3 regions of the Pallidibacillus thermolactis genome follow, and region 1 is predicted to be linked to each of the others. Evidence: riboswitches for the same ligand, from Rfam matches in the RefSeq annotation. Region 1 holds a riboswitch; each other region holds the start of a gene.
What was found. A riboswitch is a leader RNA that binds a small molecule or an ion and turns the genes downstream of it on or off. The one in region 1 is predicted to bind S-adenosylmethionine.
Positions count from the first base shown of each region.

Region 2: it holds a riboswitch for S-adenosylmethionine, as region 1 does, so the genes downstream of both, OEV82_RS12750 (OsmC family protein) here and metK (methionine adenosyltransferase) in region 1, are expected to answer to the same signal.
Region 3: it holds a riboswitch for S-adenosylmethionine, as region 1 does, so the genes downstream of both, OEV82_RS00065 (Na+/H+ antiporter NhaC family protein) here and metK (methionine adenosyltransferase) in region 1, are expected to answer to the same signal.

Region 1 is NZ_JAOUSE010000028.1:24,680-29,205, forward strand. Features, by position in the region: gene pckA (phosphoenolpyruvate carboxykinase (ATP)) at 281-1,864, opposite strand; SAM riboswitch class I at 2,099-2,199, shown strand; gene metK (methionine adenosyltransferase) at 2,462-3,661, shown strand; gene OEV82_RS09920 (RrF2 family transcriptional regulator) at 3,854-4,294, opposite strand; gene hmpA (NO-inducible flavohemoprotein) at 4,468-4,526, shown strand, end outside.
Region 2 is NZ_JAOUSE010000047.1:9,385-13,910, reverse strand. Features, by position in the region: gene OEV82_RS12755 (LLM class flavin-dependent oxidoreductase) at 1-1,293, opposite strand, end outside; gene OEV82_RS12750 (OsmC family protein) at 1,357-1,806, opposite strand; SAM riboswitch class I at 1,952-2,064, opposite strand; gene OEV82_RS12745 (TatD family hydrolase) at 2,177-2,941, opposite strand; gene proB (glutamate 5-kinase) at 3,464-4,526, shown strand, end outside.
Region 3 is NZ_JAOUSE010000001.1:11,371-15,896, reverse strand. Features, by position in the region: gene OEV82_RS00080 (tetratricopeptide repeat protein) at 75-1,067, opposite strand; tRNA gene OEV82_RS00075 (tRNA-Arg) at 1,213-1,286, opposite strand; gene OEV82_RS00070 (GNAT family N-acetyltransferase) at 1,842-2,285, shown strand; SAM riboswitch class I at 2,769-2,875, shown strand; gene OEV82_RS00065 (Na+/H+ antiporter NhaC family protein) at 2,981-4,267, shown strand; gene wrbA (NAD(P)H:quinone oxidoreductase) at 4,323-4,526, opposite strand, start outside.

The DNA.
Region 1 (4,526 bases):
TCACAAGAGCAAGATCATTTGTTAGTGATGCGAAAATCATTGCTAGTAAACCGCATTGATCTGGAAAGTCTAGTTTTGAGGATCATTGATAGGTTACGTTGTTAGAAGCGCATCCAATGGCACGGCCCCAGCAAACGCTCTTGTGCGCTTGCTGGGGCCGTGGCTTGTGTGCCTGATGCTTATGCTTTCGGCACAAAGTTTTTGTTGTTTCCACTGGAGTCGCCGCCAACGCTCCTTTCAAAAAATCCACTTTTTATGTCTTATTAGACACCCTTATAATCTATATAATTGGCCCGCCTAATTTTTCAATTTCTAAATTATCACTAGAAAATTTCTTAAAGTTTTCTTTAAATTGATTCGCTAGTTCTTTTGCTTTTTCAAAATAAGCATTTTCATCGGACCAAGTTTTATTTGGTAAAAGGACTTCTGAAGGTACGCCAGGCACTTCCACTGGAATCTGTAAACCAAATATTGAATCTTTTACAGTTTCAACATTATTTAATTTACCTTCAATTGCGGCGCGAACCATTGCTCTTGTATATTTTAAATTCATACGGCTTCCGATACCGTATTCACCGCCAGTCCAGCCTGTATTTACTAAAAAGACTTGTACATTGTGCTGGTCAATTTTTTCACCTAACATTTCAGCGTAGCGGTTAGCTGGTAATGGTAAGAATGGCGCTCCGTAACAAGTTGAAAATGTTGCTTCTGGACTTGTAACACCGCGTTCGGTACCAGCTAATTTACTTGTATATCCACTTAAGAAATGATACATTGCTTGCTCTTTCGTTAATTTTGAAATTGGTGGTAATACCCCAAATGCATCGGCTGTTAAAAAGATAATGGTTTTTGGGTGACCAGCTTTGCTTGGTGTGATAATATTTTTAATGGCATGTAATGGATATGCCGCTCTTGTATTTTCTGTTAAACTTCCATCATCAAAGTCAGCTTTTCCGTTTTGATCAACGACTACATTTTCTAGGACTGATCCAAACTGAATAGCGTTATAGATTTGCGGTTCTTTTTCTTCAGAAAGATTGATACACTTTGCATAGCAACCGCCTTCAATATTAAATACGCCATCAAGGGACCAACCATGTTCATCATCACCGATTAATTTGCGGTCATCATCGGTGGATAGGGTTGTTTTTCCGGTGCCAGAAAGCCCGAAAAATAGTGCGACATCACCATCTTTTCCAACGTTTGCAGAACAATGCATAGATAGAATATCTTGTTCTGGTAGTAAATAATTCATGACAGTAAAGATGGATTTTTTCATTTCGCCAGCATATTCAGTACCGCCAATTAATACAACTTTATGTTCAAATGAAACGATAATGAATGTTTCAGAACGAGTACCGTCAACTAATGGATCTGCTTTGAAGTTTGGTGCAAAGACAACTGAAAATTGAGCTTCATGTTTTTTTAACTCTTCTTCAGTTGGACGGATAAATAATTGATGAGCAAATAAATTATGCCAAGCATATTCTGTAATCACTTGAATAGGAAGGCGATAATTTTCGTCTGCACCAGCAAATCCTTTAAAAACAAAGATTTCATCTTTTACTTTTAAATAATCTAAAACTTTTGCATATAAACGTGAGAATTTTTCTTCCGAAATTGGTTGATTAATACTGCCCCAATCAATCTTATTGCAGACTGATTCTTCTTGAACAAAGTATTTGTCTTTCGGTGATCGACCAGTGTATTTTCCGGTTTTAACACTTACAGCTCCTGAAGTTGTAAGTACCCCTTCATTTCTGCTAATTACCTTTTCAACCAATTTTGGAACGGATAATTGTGTAACAACATTGGTTCCACTAAGTAATCCTTCTAAACTTTTGACATTGTAAATTGTATTCATTTAAAAAAACCTTCCCCTTTATGATTTCTATTTACCCTTTGTTTAATTAGTATAACATATTTATTTTATTAGTCTATACTAATAATCAAAAAAAGTTGAAAGAATTTCGTAAAAAATATTAACGATTTCTTATTAATATACTCTTTTTACAAAATAAAAATTTATAGTTATTATTTGATTAAAATGATTGACACTTAGGGTTCTTTTAATGTAAGATTTACATTTGAATGGATACTCTTATCCAGAGTTGGTGGAGGGACAGGCCCGAAGAAGCCCAGCAACCTGCATTTGTGCAAGGTGCTAACCGATGCAAGGAATACCTTGATCGATAAGAGTGAAAGGAACGCAAATATACCTTTCCTCTAGCGGGGAAAGGTTTTATTTTTTTAGCCTTCATTTCTTGTTACATATGCGTTGAAAATACCATATAGTGTATGTATATGTAAAACGTTCGTGAATGAATTAATTCATATGAATCAGAAGTATTATAATTTTATTTATTCCTTTCCATCTTAGGAATTGGAATTTTGATTTATTTCATAATAATGATGAAGTTAATGGTTATTATCTTTGTTGTGTACATTAAGGAGGATAAAAATGGCTAATAGACGTTTATTTACTTCTGAATCTGTAACAGAAGGACATCCGGACAAAATATGTGATCAAATTTCCGATGCGATTTTAGACGAAATACTAAGTAAAGATCCAAATGCTCGAGTAGCTGCTGAAACATCAGTAACTACGGGTTTAGTCTTAGTATCTGGAGAAATTACAACAAATTCGTATGTTGATATACCAAAAATTGTTCGTGATACTATTCGTGAGATAGGTTATACCCGTGCAAAATTTGGCTTTGATGCAGATACATGTGGTGTATTAACATCGATTGATGAACAATCACCGGATATTGCTATGGGTGTTGATGAGGCACTTGAAGCTAGAGAAGGTACAATGACAGATGATGAAATTGAAGCAATTGGTGCCGGAGACCAAGGATTAATGTTTGGTTTTGCATGTAATGAAACAGAAGAGTTAATGCCATTACCAATATCATTGGCTCATAAATTATCTCGGCGCTTATCCGTTGTAAGAAAAGATGGAATTTTACCATACTTACGTCCTGATGGAAAAACACAAGTAACAGTGGAGTATGATGAAAACGGAAAGCCTGTGAGAATTGATACAATTGTCCTATCTACTCAGCACGATCCTGAGACTACATTGGAACAAATTCAAAAGGATATCAAAGAGCATGTCATTCACCCTATTGTTCCTAGTGATTTAATTGATGATCAAACGAAATATTTTATTAATCCAACGGGACGATTTGTAATTGGTGGTCCACAAGGAGATGCGGGATTAACAGGTCGAAAAATTATTGTTGACACATATGGTGGTTATGCTCGTCATGGAGGTGGCGCCTTTTCTGGAAAAGATCCTACAAAAGTAGACCGTTCTGCCGCATACGCAGCACGTTATGTTGCAAAAAATATTGTAGCAGCAGGTCTTGCAGAAAAATGTGAAGTACAACTCGCATATGCCATCGGTGTTGCTCAACCAGTTTCGATTGCTATTGATACTTTTGGTACAGGCAAAGTCAGTGAAGATGTTCTAGTAAGGCTTGTTCGGAAACATTTTGATTTACGCCCAGCAGGAATAATTAAAATGTTAGATTTACGTCGTCCCATTTATAAACAGACAGCTGCTTACGGTCATTTTGGTCGTACTGATTTAAATCTTCCTTGGGAGCAAACGCATAAGGCAAAAATTTTAAGGGAAGAAGCTCAAGTAGATTAATCTATTTTGTAAAATGGTATGTTCATAAGGTGACAGATAGAATATAATAAAAGTCCGTCTTTATAAACATGTGGTTTAGTATGACATTTTCTAAATCAAAATGTTTTCTAAAGACGGACTTTTGTTTGGAATGGTCCTTATGTAGAGAAACTTATGATAAGAAGGGGTAAACATATAAGTTAGAAAATATATTTATTCTTGTTGTAAAATTCTCTTGTAAAGATGGGGAGTTCGCACAATATCAGCGAGTGTAAATTGATCTAATACTTGGAAATAAGCGTTTAAAGCTTCCCGAAAGACTCGAGTTAATCCACAATAATTTGTCAATATACATGGATTGGGATGATTGGGGTCCATACAGTCAACCAAATAAAATCCATCTTCTGTTTGACGAACTAACTCACCAATATTAATTTTATCTGGTTTCTTTGCTAGTTTGAATCCTCCATTTCTCCCTCGAATCGTTTCAATGTATCCAAGTTTTCCGAGATTATGGATGACTTTCATTAAGTGATTTTTTGAAATATTGTAAGCATCTGCAATTTCTTGTATATTACAAAGTCTGTTCTGATCCATTGCAGCAAGATAAATTAAGGTTCGTAAAGAGTAATCGGTATATAAAGTCATTCGCATGGACATCACCAAAAGTTAATTTTGTTTCTATTATAACATAATAAAAACGTATGGATATTTTCTTCTAATTGTGAACGTTTTTTTAAAGATGTATTTGAAATATTGCTTTTTGAAAGCGATTTAGATACATTTAAGATGTATTTAAAATATATGTTTTAAAAGGAGAGGACGAAATGTTATCAGAGAAAACAATTGAGATTGTGAAATCAACGGCACCTGTTGTAAAGGAGTA
Region 2 (4,526 bases), on a different contig from region 1:
TAATGTTCCAGCTTCGTATTCTTTACGATATATTCCTCGTTTTTGTAATTCAGGAACGACATAATCGACAAATTCTCTGAATGTACCTGGTGAATAGGCAAAAGCAATGTTGAAGCCATCGACATCACCTTCTGTTGCCCACTGTTCAAGCTTATCGGCAATTTGCTCAGGTGTACCTATAAATTTAACTGTTCCGTTTCCTAGTCCATGATTTAATACAGCTTCTCGTAAAGTCCATTTTTTATTCGGATCTTTTCCGTAAAGATCAAGGTTTCCCTGCATCGCTTGCGTTTCCATATCTACAATATAGTCATCTGGATTGTAAGTTGAAAAGTCAATGCCGGTATGACCGGATAATAATGCAAGTGTACCTTCGTAACTAACATGGCTTTTCAATTCTTCATATTTTGCAATTGCTTCTTCTTCTGTAGAACCAACAATCGGTAAAACGAGCGGGAATATTTTTATATCATCTGGATTTCTACCGTATTCCTTAGCTAGTGTACGAATATCATTTGAGTATATTTTTAATGCATCGAGTGAATGATGCTTTGTAAATACAGCTTCTGCATGTTTTGCTGCAAATCGTTTCCCCTTAGGTGAAGCACCAGCTTGAAATAAAACCGGCGTACGCTGTGGCGAAGGTTCTACAATGTGCGGTCCAGGCACGGAGAAAAATGCCCCTTCATGGTTTATTTCATGAACTTTGTCTGGATCTGCAAACGCATCTTGTGCGATATCAAGTGTGACAGCATCATCTTCCCAACTATGTTCCCATAGTTTATAGACCACGTCTAAAAATTCATCTGCTCTTTCATAACGAAGGTCATGGGGTAGTCGACTTTTAAGGCCAAGATTAATTGCTTCACTTTCTAAATAAGAGGTAACGATATTCCAACCAATTCTTCCCTCCGTTAAATGATCCAATGTTGAGAGTTGACGTGCTAATGCATAAGGTTGTGCATAGGTCGTTGAAATCGTCACAGCAAACCCAATATGTTTTGTGGCTAGTGCCATCGCTGAAATCGGTAGTAAAGGATCATGTGCTGGAATTTGGACTGCATTTTTTACAGCAGGTTTATAGCTGTTTTGATACACGCTATATGTTCCTAAAACATCGGCAATAAAAACAGCGTCAAATTTCCCTTTTTCTAATGTTTGAGCAACATCAACCCAGTAAGACAACCGGTTATGATAGCGGCTATGATTTTTTTCATGTTTCCATAGTCCAGTTGAATGTGGGGACGGAGAATTTTGAACGAATCCATTTAAATGTATTTGTTTACCCATCATGACACCCTTTCCATTTTTAAAATTAAGTAGCCATATCTGATTACTTGGTATTAGATTGTTTTTTTATTTAACAGGTTTTTCAACGACAATTTTTGAAGTTAAATGAACAGGATTTTTAATCGTATCACCTACAGGGCAATGGTTTTCCACAAACTGAATAAATGTTTCTAATTTTTCTTTTGGAGCATCTGTTGAAATCACAAATTTTGATTCAATATGAGAATATCCAGGTCGGACATCGGATTTATTTAAAAAACCGTCCGTATCAAGTTCACCTTCCAATTCAATTTTAAGATCCTCAATGTTGATCCCAAATTGTTTCGCATAAGTTTGGATAACAATTGCCTGGCATGCACCAAGAGCAGAAAGAACAAGTTCAACAGGGTTTGATCCTTGATCAGTACCACCTAATGAAACTGGTTCATCAACAATGACTTTGTGACCTCTTGCTTCCGTTTCAATTAATAATTTTTCCTTCCATGTAGCCTTTACATTAAATTTTTCAATCGCCATTTTCCAATCACCTCTAAATATTTTTTAATTAAAAAAAGAAAGTTTAAGTTCATAGATTTTTGTACATCACCTCCAAAATAAAATGACCTCTTAAAATAAGAGGTCATGTGATGTACGAAAAGAATATTTTCATATATCACAATCCCTCTTATATTTCAGGTTTGTCATTTCAAACCTGCTGGAATTGGCACCGTTTGGATCTTTCCAATGGTTGCCGAGGCTTCACAGGGCCAGTCCCTCCACCTCTCTGTATAAGAGTAGATTGTAAAAATATTAACTTTTAACTGGTTAAATTTTATGTTTATTCTAAATAGTTCATTACAAAAAGTCAACACAAATTTTTTGAAAAATTTATTACGGTGCTAAAGTACTAAAAAATCGAATAAAAAAGGATGGTGTTGTTGTATAACTGTCTGTAGACTTCATCAACGTGTGTCGATTTGATTTTTGCTAAATAACGGATGGTTTCATGTATCATTTTTGGATGGGTCTTTTGTCCTTGAAATGGTCCTTCAAAGGGCCAAGGTCCATCGGTTTCAACCATCGTTAATGATAGGGGATATGTGGCTGCGATTTTTTGGATTTCGTGTTCGTAAGCTAAATCGGGAGTAAAAGATATAAAATAACCATTTTCAACCATTTGTTGAATGGTTTTGGTATCCCCTTTAAACCAGTGAAAATGGGCTTTTTGGATGGAGTATTTTTCCAATAAATTTATAACGATTGGAGCATCTTCGTAAATCGCATGAAGTGCAACAGGTTTATTCCATTTTACAGCTAGTTTAAAAAATTCCTCCAATAATGCAAGATAGCCTTCAAGACTTTTTACATTTGTATAATAAGGGAGTCCGACTTCTCCGATGGCAACCATAGCTTGATGATTTTTATCCATGAATTGAATCAAATCTGCCAGTTCTTCATCGGTTGGCAAGGGTTGTTCTGGATGATAACCAAAGGCGAGTTTGATCCTTTCATCTTTTTGATATAATGCTAAATTTTCAACAGCAGAAGAAAGATTCGTTGATACCGATATTAAGCTATGAATTTGATAGTGTTCCATTTCTTTCATTATTCCTTGTTGTTCTTTTAATGTGTATTGATCGAAATGAATGTGAACATCGATTATTGGTTGCAATTACATCACCTACATATTTAAAATTTCTAATTTATCATACCTTTGTTTCATCATTAAAGTCTACGTTTATTATTCCGAAGAAGAAGTTTCCAAGAAACGATTCAGAAATTGGATAATGAACTTATTGTCCGTTGTTATTATGTAAACTTGATACCACTCACGGATTTGTCGAAAAAATCAATAAGATAATATTGACAACTTATATTTTTCGTCCCATAATATATTCAATAATATTCGAACGTTAACGAAGGACTAGTATGCAGTGCTTGCTATGGCAGAGAGCGGAATCCGGAGGCTGAAAGATTCCGTCATAGTCAACTTGCAGAACCTACCTTCCGAGTCCCATGCAAACATGGGCGTTAATCTGCGTTAAAGATTTGAGGTGGGGTGTTTGATCACCCAATGAAGGTGGTACCGCGGAAGATAAGCTCTTTCGTCCTGTCAATGCAGGATGAGAGGGCTTTTTTATTTAATATTAAATAGATTGTTAACTTAAGATAAAAACAAGATGAGGGATTTCATATGTCTAAGGAACGAATTGTTGTAAAAATAGGAAGTAGTTCACTAACCAATCAAAAAGGGGAAATTGACTATGCAAAGTTAAACGATCATGTTGAAGCTATTGCTGCCCTTCGTAAAGAGAATCATGAAGTTATTCTCGTGTCATCGGGTGCAGTGGCCGCAGGGTTTAAAAGTTTAGGATACCCGGCACGTCCTGTTACATTAAAAGGAAAACAAGCAGCTGCAAGTGTAGGGCAAGGGTTGCTTATTCAAACATATATGGAAAAATTCCAAGCTTATAACATTACAGCTGCACAAATCTTGCTTACCCGCTCTGACTTTTCGAACCGTAAACGATATCAAAATGCGTTTGCAACGATATCGGAATTGCTTGACCGAGGGATTTTACCGATTATCAATGAGAATGATACGGTGTCGGTCGATGAGCTCACCTTTGGTGACAACGATATGTTATCAAGTCTTGTAAGTGGGTTTATTCATGCTGATCGGCTCATCATTTTAACGGATATCAATGGACTTTACGATGGCAATCCGAGAACAAATCCAAAGGCAAAAAAGTTTTATTTTCTTGAAGAAATAACTGAAGACTTGTTCCAACATGCTGATGAAAATGGTTCGAAAGTAGGGACCGGTGGGATGAGGTCGAAGTTGCTTGCAGCTCAAACAGCTCTATACTTAGGTGTTTCCGTCTTTATTGGTACAGGTTTTGGAAGAAATAAATTATTGGATGTATTGGAAGGAAAAGGTGATGGGACCTATATTGTTAATCGAAGTCAAACTTCAATAAACACAAAAAGGCAATGGATTGCTCTTCATTCCGAATCAACCGGTCATCTTTATATTGACCAAGGAGCCGTTGAGGCGATTTTATACCATGGTAAAAGTTTATTATCACCCGGTATTTTCAAAGTTCGAGGTGCTTTTCAAAAAGGTGACGTTGTTGAAGTAATGGGGGTAAATGGCCTTATCGGTAAAGGACAAGTAAGTTGTTCATCAGAAGAGTTAAGTGCTCATATTGAGGAGCGAAAGGAAAAGGGGCCAGAATTTCAGGAACCAGCAATAG
Region 3 (4,526 bases), on a different contig from region 1:
ACACATCTAAGTGAAAATCCTATATCCAAACATTTATAACATACATTATTTTTTCATTATATTCTAGTTACAGATTATTTCATAAAGTGTTCTTCAACATGCAACACAAAGGCTTTCGCTTCTTCAACTTCCGCTTCAGAAATATGCGCAGCATTCGTCTTGATAAACGCCATTTCTTCCAAATTTTGGTCAAAATAAGAGGCTGTTATAGCAAGAATTGCGATTGCCCATTGAAGTGGGTTGGTCATTTCCTTTTCAAGCGGATAAATTGCAAAAAAGAAATTTTCACATAAAGTCAGTGCATTTTCCAATAAACTTGGATTATCATCACGAAGTGCTTTTTCAATATACTGTTTAACTTCACGGGAAAACGGTACATCTTGAACAGAAAAGTAAGAAGACGGATTTAATGTGATCGATTTATTAAATTTCCGAACTTGTATTTTCCGTTCAAATCCCTTTTCCTTTAATGCGTTGATGATCATTGTTTTAACAAAGGCATCCTTTGAATCATCTCGTAGAAAACTTTCGATTTCATGGATAAATGTGTGAACATCTTCTAAATCAAGCTCCAAAATATTTTGAAGTACCTTTTGAAAATCACCTTTAAATAGCTCTTTTGGATCTCGATTCGTTTTTTTCTTCTGTTCATCCGCTAATTTTTGACTTAACTGCAGTAGTTCTCTATATTGATCAAGTTTATGTTCTGGGATTTGCTCTTCATCTAATAGCATTGTTAACAATGTGTTGATTTTTTTATACTCATGTAATTGAAAAAGTACAGTGACATAGAGTTCGACAACTTCAAAGTAGTCCCCGATGCCAAAACGCATCATTTCTTCTAAAATCAGTTTGGCATTCGAAAAATTCCCTTGTTGCACATAAGCGATTGTTAAAGTAAATAAAATTTCAGGGTTTTCGTCATCGATCCGTTTCGCTTCTTCTAAATATTCGATGGCTTCTTTCACATTACCTTCTTCAAGGCAAAGTCGTCCTTTATTAAGTAAACGTAGTTCTAATTGGGGAAAAGGAATGACGTTATCATTTGCTTTCGGATCTTTTTCCATAAAAATCCCACGCTTTGCTATATTTTCTTTGGACAGTTTAACATGGATATCGTGGAAATTCAAAAGAATTTGGGATTCACGCCGTTGGATCTACCCCACTCAACAAAATAAAAAGCCCCTTATACAAGGATAAGGGGGGTTCTAGCGTCCCGGACGAGATTCGAACTCATGACCTACAGCTTAGGAGGCTGTCGCTCTATCCAGCTGAGCTACCGGGACATGGTATTACAATTATACATTTATTCACTACTCTAATTCAATTTTTTGGTCGTCCCAATCTCAGTAAGCTTATTCAAGATGCCGTTCGATTGGTACGCTGATGTTGATTCGAAGATGCTTACTCGAGCGTGCTCTATCCAGCTGAGCTACCGGGACATGGTATTACAATTATTCATTTGTTTTACTACTCTAATCCAATATTTTTTGGGTCGTCCCAATCTCAGTAAGCTTATTCAAGATGCCGTTCGATTGGTACGCTGTTGTTGATTCGAAGATGCTTACTCGAGCGTGCTCTATCCAGCTGAGCTACCGGGACATGGTATACAATTATACATTTATTTATCAAATTGGACGTTTTTATTTTAACACATATTTCCTTTTCGAACAATATGGGACTATGTGGAACAATCCAAAGGTGAAAGGTGGATTTTCCAACCTTTTTCCTTTTGTACTAGCATTTCTATTAATATTTTTAAAAAATTATAAATTTATATTAAATTTCGTTCTGATTCAATTATAATGGTGTGTAAGTCAAAAAGAAGGGGATGAAAGGAAATGACAAATGAAAAATCGATTGATATTCAAGAGCTTACAAGCGAGCAAGATTGGAAAAAAGCCTATCCAATAATGAAACAATTACGGACCCATTTAAGTGAGGAGGAATATTTAACTTTAGTTCAAGAAGCAACAGAAAAGGAGAATTATAGACTAGTAGCCTTATATGATAACGAAAAAATGGTAGCCGTAACAGGTTTTATGCCAATGATTACTTTATATTATGGAAGATTCATATGGGTATGTGATTTAGTTACCGATGCAAACAGTCGTTCAAAAGGATATGGGAAAATACTTTTAAATTATGTACACCATTGGTCAAAGGAAAATGGCTATGACACCGTCGCTCTTTCATCAGGATTACAACGAGCAGACGCCCATCGCTTTTATGAAAAGAAAATGAACTACGATAAAGTTAGTTATGTTTTTAAAAAGCCGTTATAACGCTCAGGAACCTTTCTGTCATTATAAAAATGTAACCTATATTGCTTTTGTAGGTTACATTTTTATTTAGGTGGATTTGAATCATGGCGAACGGTACTTTTTTTATGCCTACCTTTCCAATTCCGACATGTATTAAAAGGTGCTTTATTGAAACATTATTCATGGCTAGATTTCCTAAATCTGTAAAGCGCTCGAAATCTTAACTTCCTTGCTAAATATGATAACAAACAGAAGGTTTTCAAAGTAAGTGGTTTAAGTGAGGAAGATCGAATCAATAAGTGATGTTAACCTAATACAGATCAACGCTTTTGTGGAGCTGTATTATGATTTCCAGAAAGTAATCATTGCATTTTTCATATGATTTACAAGCTTTATAAACAACCTTCGACATCAAAAGAAAAAATTTCCATTCATCGATTATTGATAAAGAAATAAAAATCATGTAATCTATTATTTATTGTGATAAAAAAATAAAGTTTTTTCTTCTTATCAAGAGAGATGGAGGGACTGGCCCTATGAAATCTCGGCAGCGGAACTTAGGAACTAAGTTGCTGTGCCAAATCCAGCAAGTTGTACTTGAAAGATAAGAAGGGTGTTTTATAGATACAAATATAAGGCCTCTTCTTGTTGTTTCAAGAAGAGGTCTTTTTGTAATTATGGGCGAAGTGCCCCATTTGAATTGTGGAGGTTGTACGATGAAAAAAGGAAATCCTTGGGCGTTAATCCCATTTGTTGTGTTTTTAGTTTTATTTATTGGTGCTGGGGTTATTACAGGTGATTTTTACATTTTCCCTGTTATTGTAGCCATCGCCATTTCAAGCGCTGTGGCCATAGCAATGAATCGAAAAGAACCTTTTGCAAAAAAGGTAGAAATTTTTTGCCAAGGAGCAGGAAATTCAAATGTCATGTTGATGGTGGTCATTTTTCTATTGGCCGGAGCCTTTTCATCGGTAGCAAAAGGCATGGGAGCCGTAGACTCTGCTGTTAACCTAGCTTTATCGTTTGTTCCGCAAAACTTGTTGATTGTAGGCTTGTTCATCATTGCTTGTTTTATCTCTTTATCCATGGGAACATCGGTAGGTACGATTGTTGCACTGGCGCCCATTGGAGTTGGGATAAGTGAGCAAACCGATTTTGCTGTAGCTTTAGTGATGGGAGCGATTATTGGCGGGGCCATGTTTGGCGATAATTTATCCTTTATTTCAGATACAACAATAACTGCTGTACGATCACAGGGTGCCGAAATGAAAGATAAATTTAAGGTCAATTTTTGGATCGTGCTGCCGGCAGCTATTGTCACGAGTATAATTTTGGGATGGATTACACTAGGTGAAACCGCACAAGTGGAACATTTAAGCTATAGTTGGATCAAAATTGTTCCTTATATTTTAGTTATTGTTTTAGCGTTAATTGGAATCAATGTTTTCTTAGTTTTAGCATTAGGGATTGTTCTCGCTGGAGCTGTTGGCCTAGCAGATGGTAGTTACCATATCATGAATCTTATAGAAACGATTGGCGAAGGAATGGCAGGAATGTATGAAATGGCCTTCCTCGCAATACTAATTGCTGGAATGGTGGAAGTTATTAAATTTAATGGAGGCATCGACTTTCTCCTTCAACTGGCCACAAGAAAAATTAAGTCGAAAAAGGGTGTCGAATTTAGTATTGCCGGTCTTGTTGGCGTAACCGATTTATCAACGGCAAATAATACGATTGCGATTTTAATTACCGGTCCACTGGCAAAAAAGATTGCCGAACAATATGGCATAGAACCAAGGAAAACAGCAAGCCTATTAGACATTTTTTCCTGTTCCATTCAAGGCCTGCTTCCATATGGCGCCCAATTACTTGTTGCAGCAAGCATTGCCGGAATATCGCCAGTCAGCATCCTACAATACGCTTTCTATCCAATCCTTATTGGAATTAGCGGTATTTGTGCTATTCTTGTTGGATATCCAAGAAAAAAGAAGTCATTCAATTAGTCCAATCAATATAGCAAAAAGGCTAATCGACAAGATCGATTAGCCTCTTTTTTTATTATTGTTTCCCCTTCTTGACCCATTCTGCAACGGTCACTGTACGTTTGGCCTGATGTTTGACCGCGGCTTCTACATCTCCGATCATTTTTCCATTTTGATCTACGGTTACACTTGTCCCATAAGGGTTGCCCCCTGCACCAAAGATAACGGGATCTGTATAACCAGGCGGTACAATGATGGCACCCCAATGCATCATAGAAGT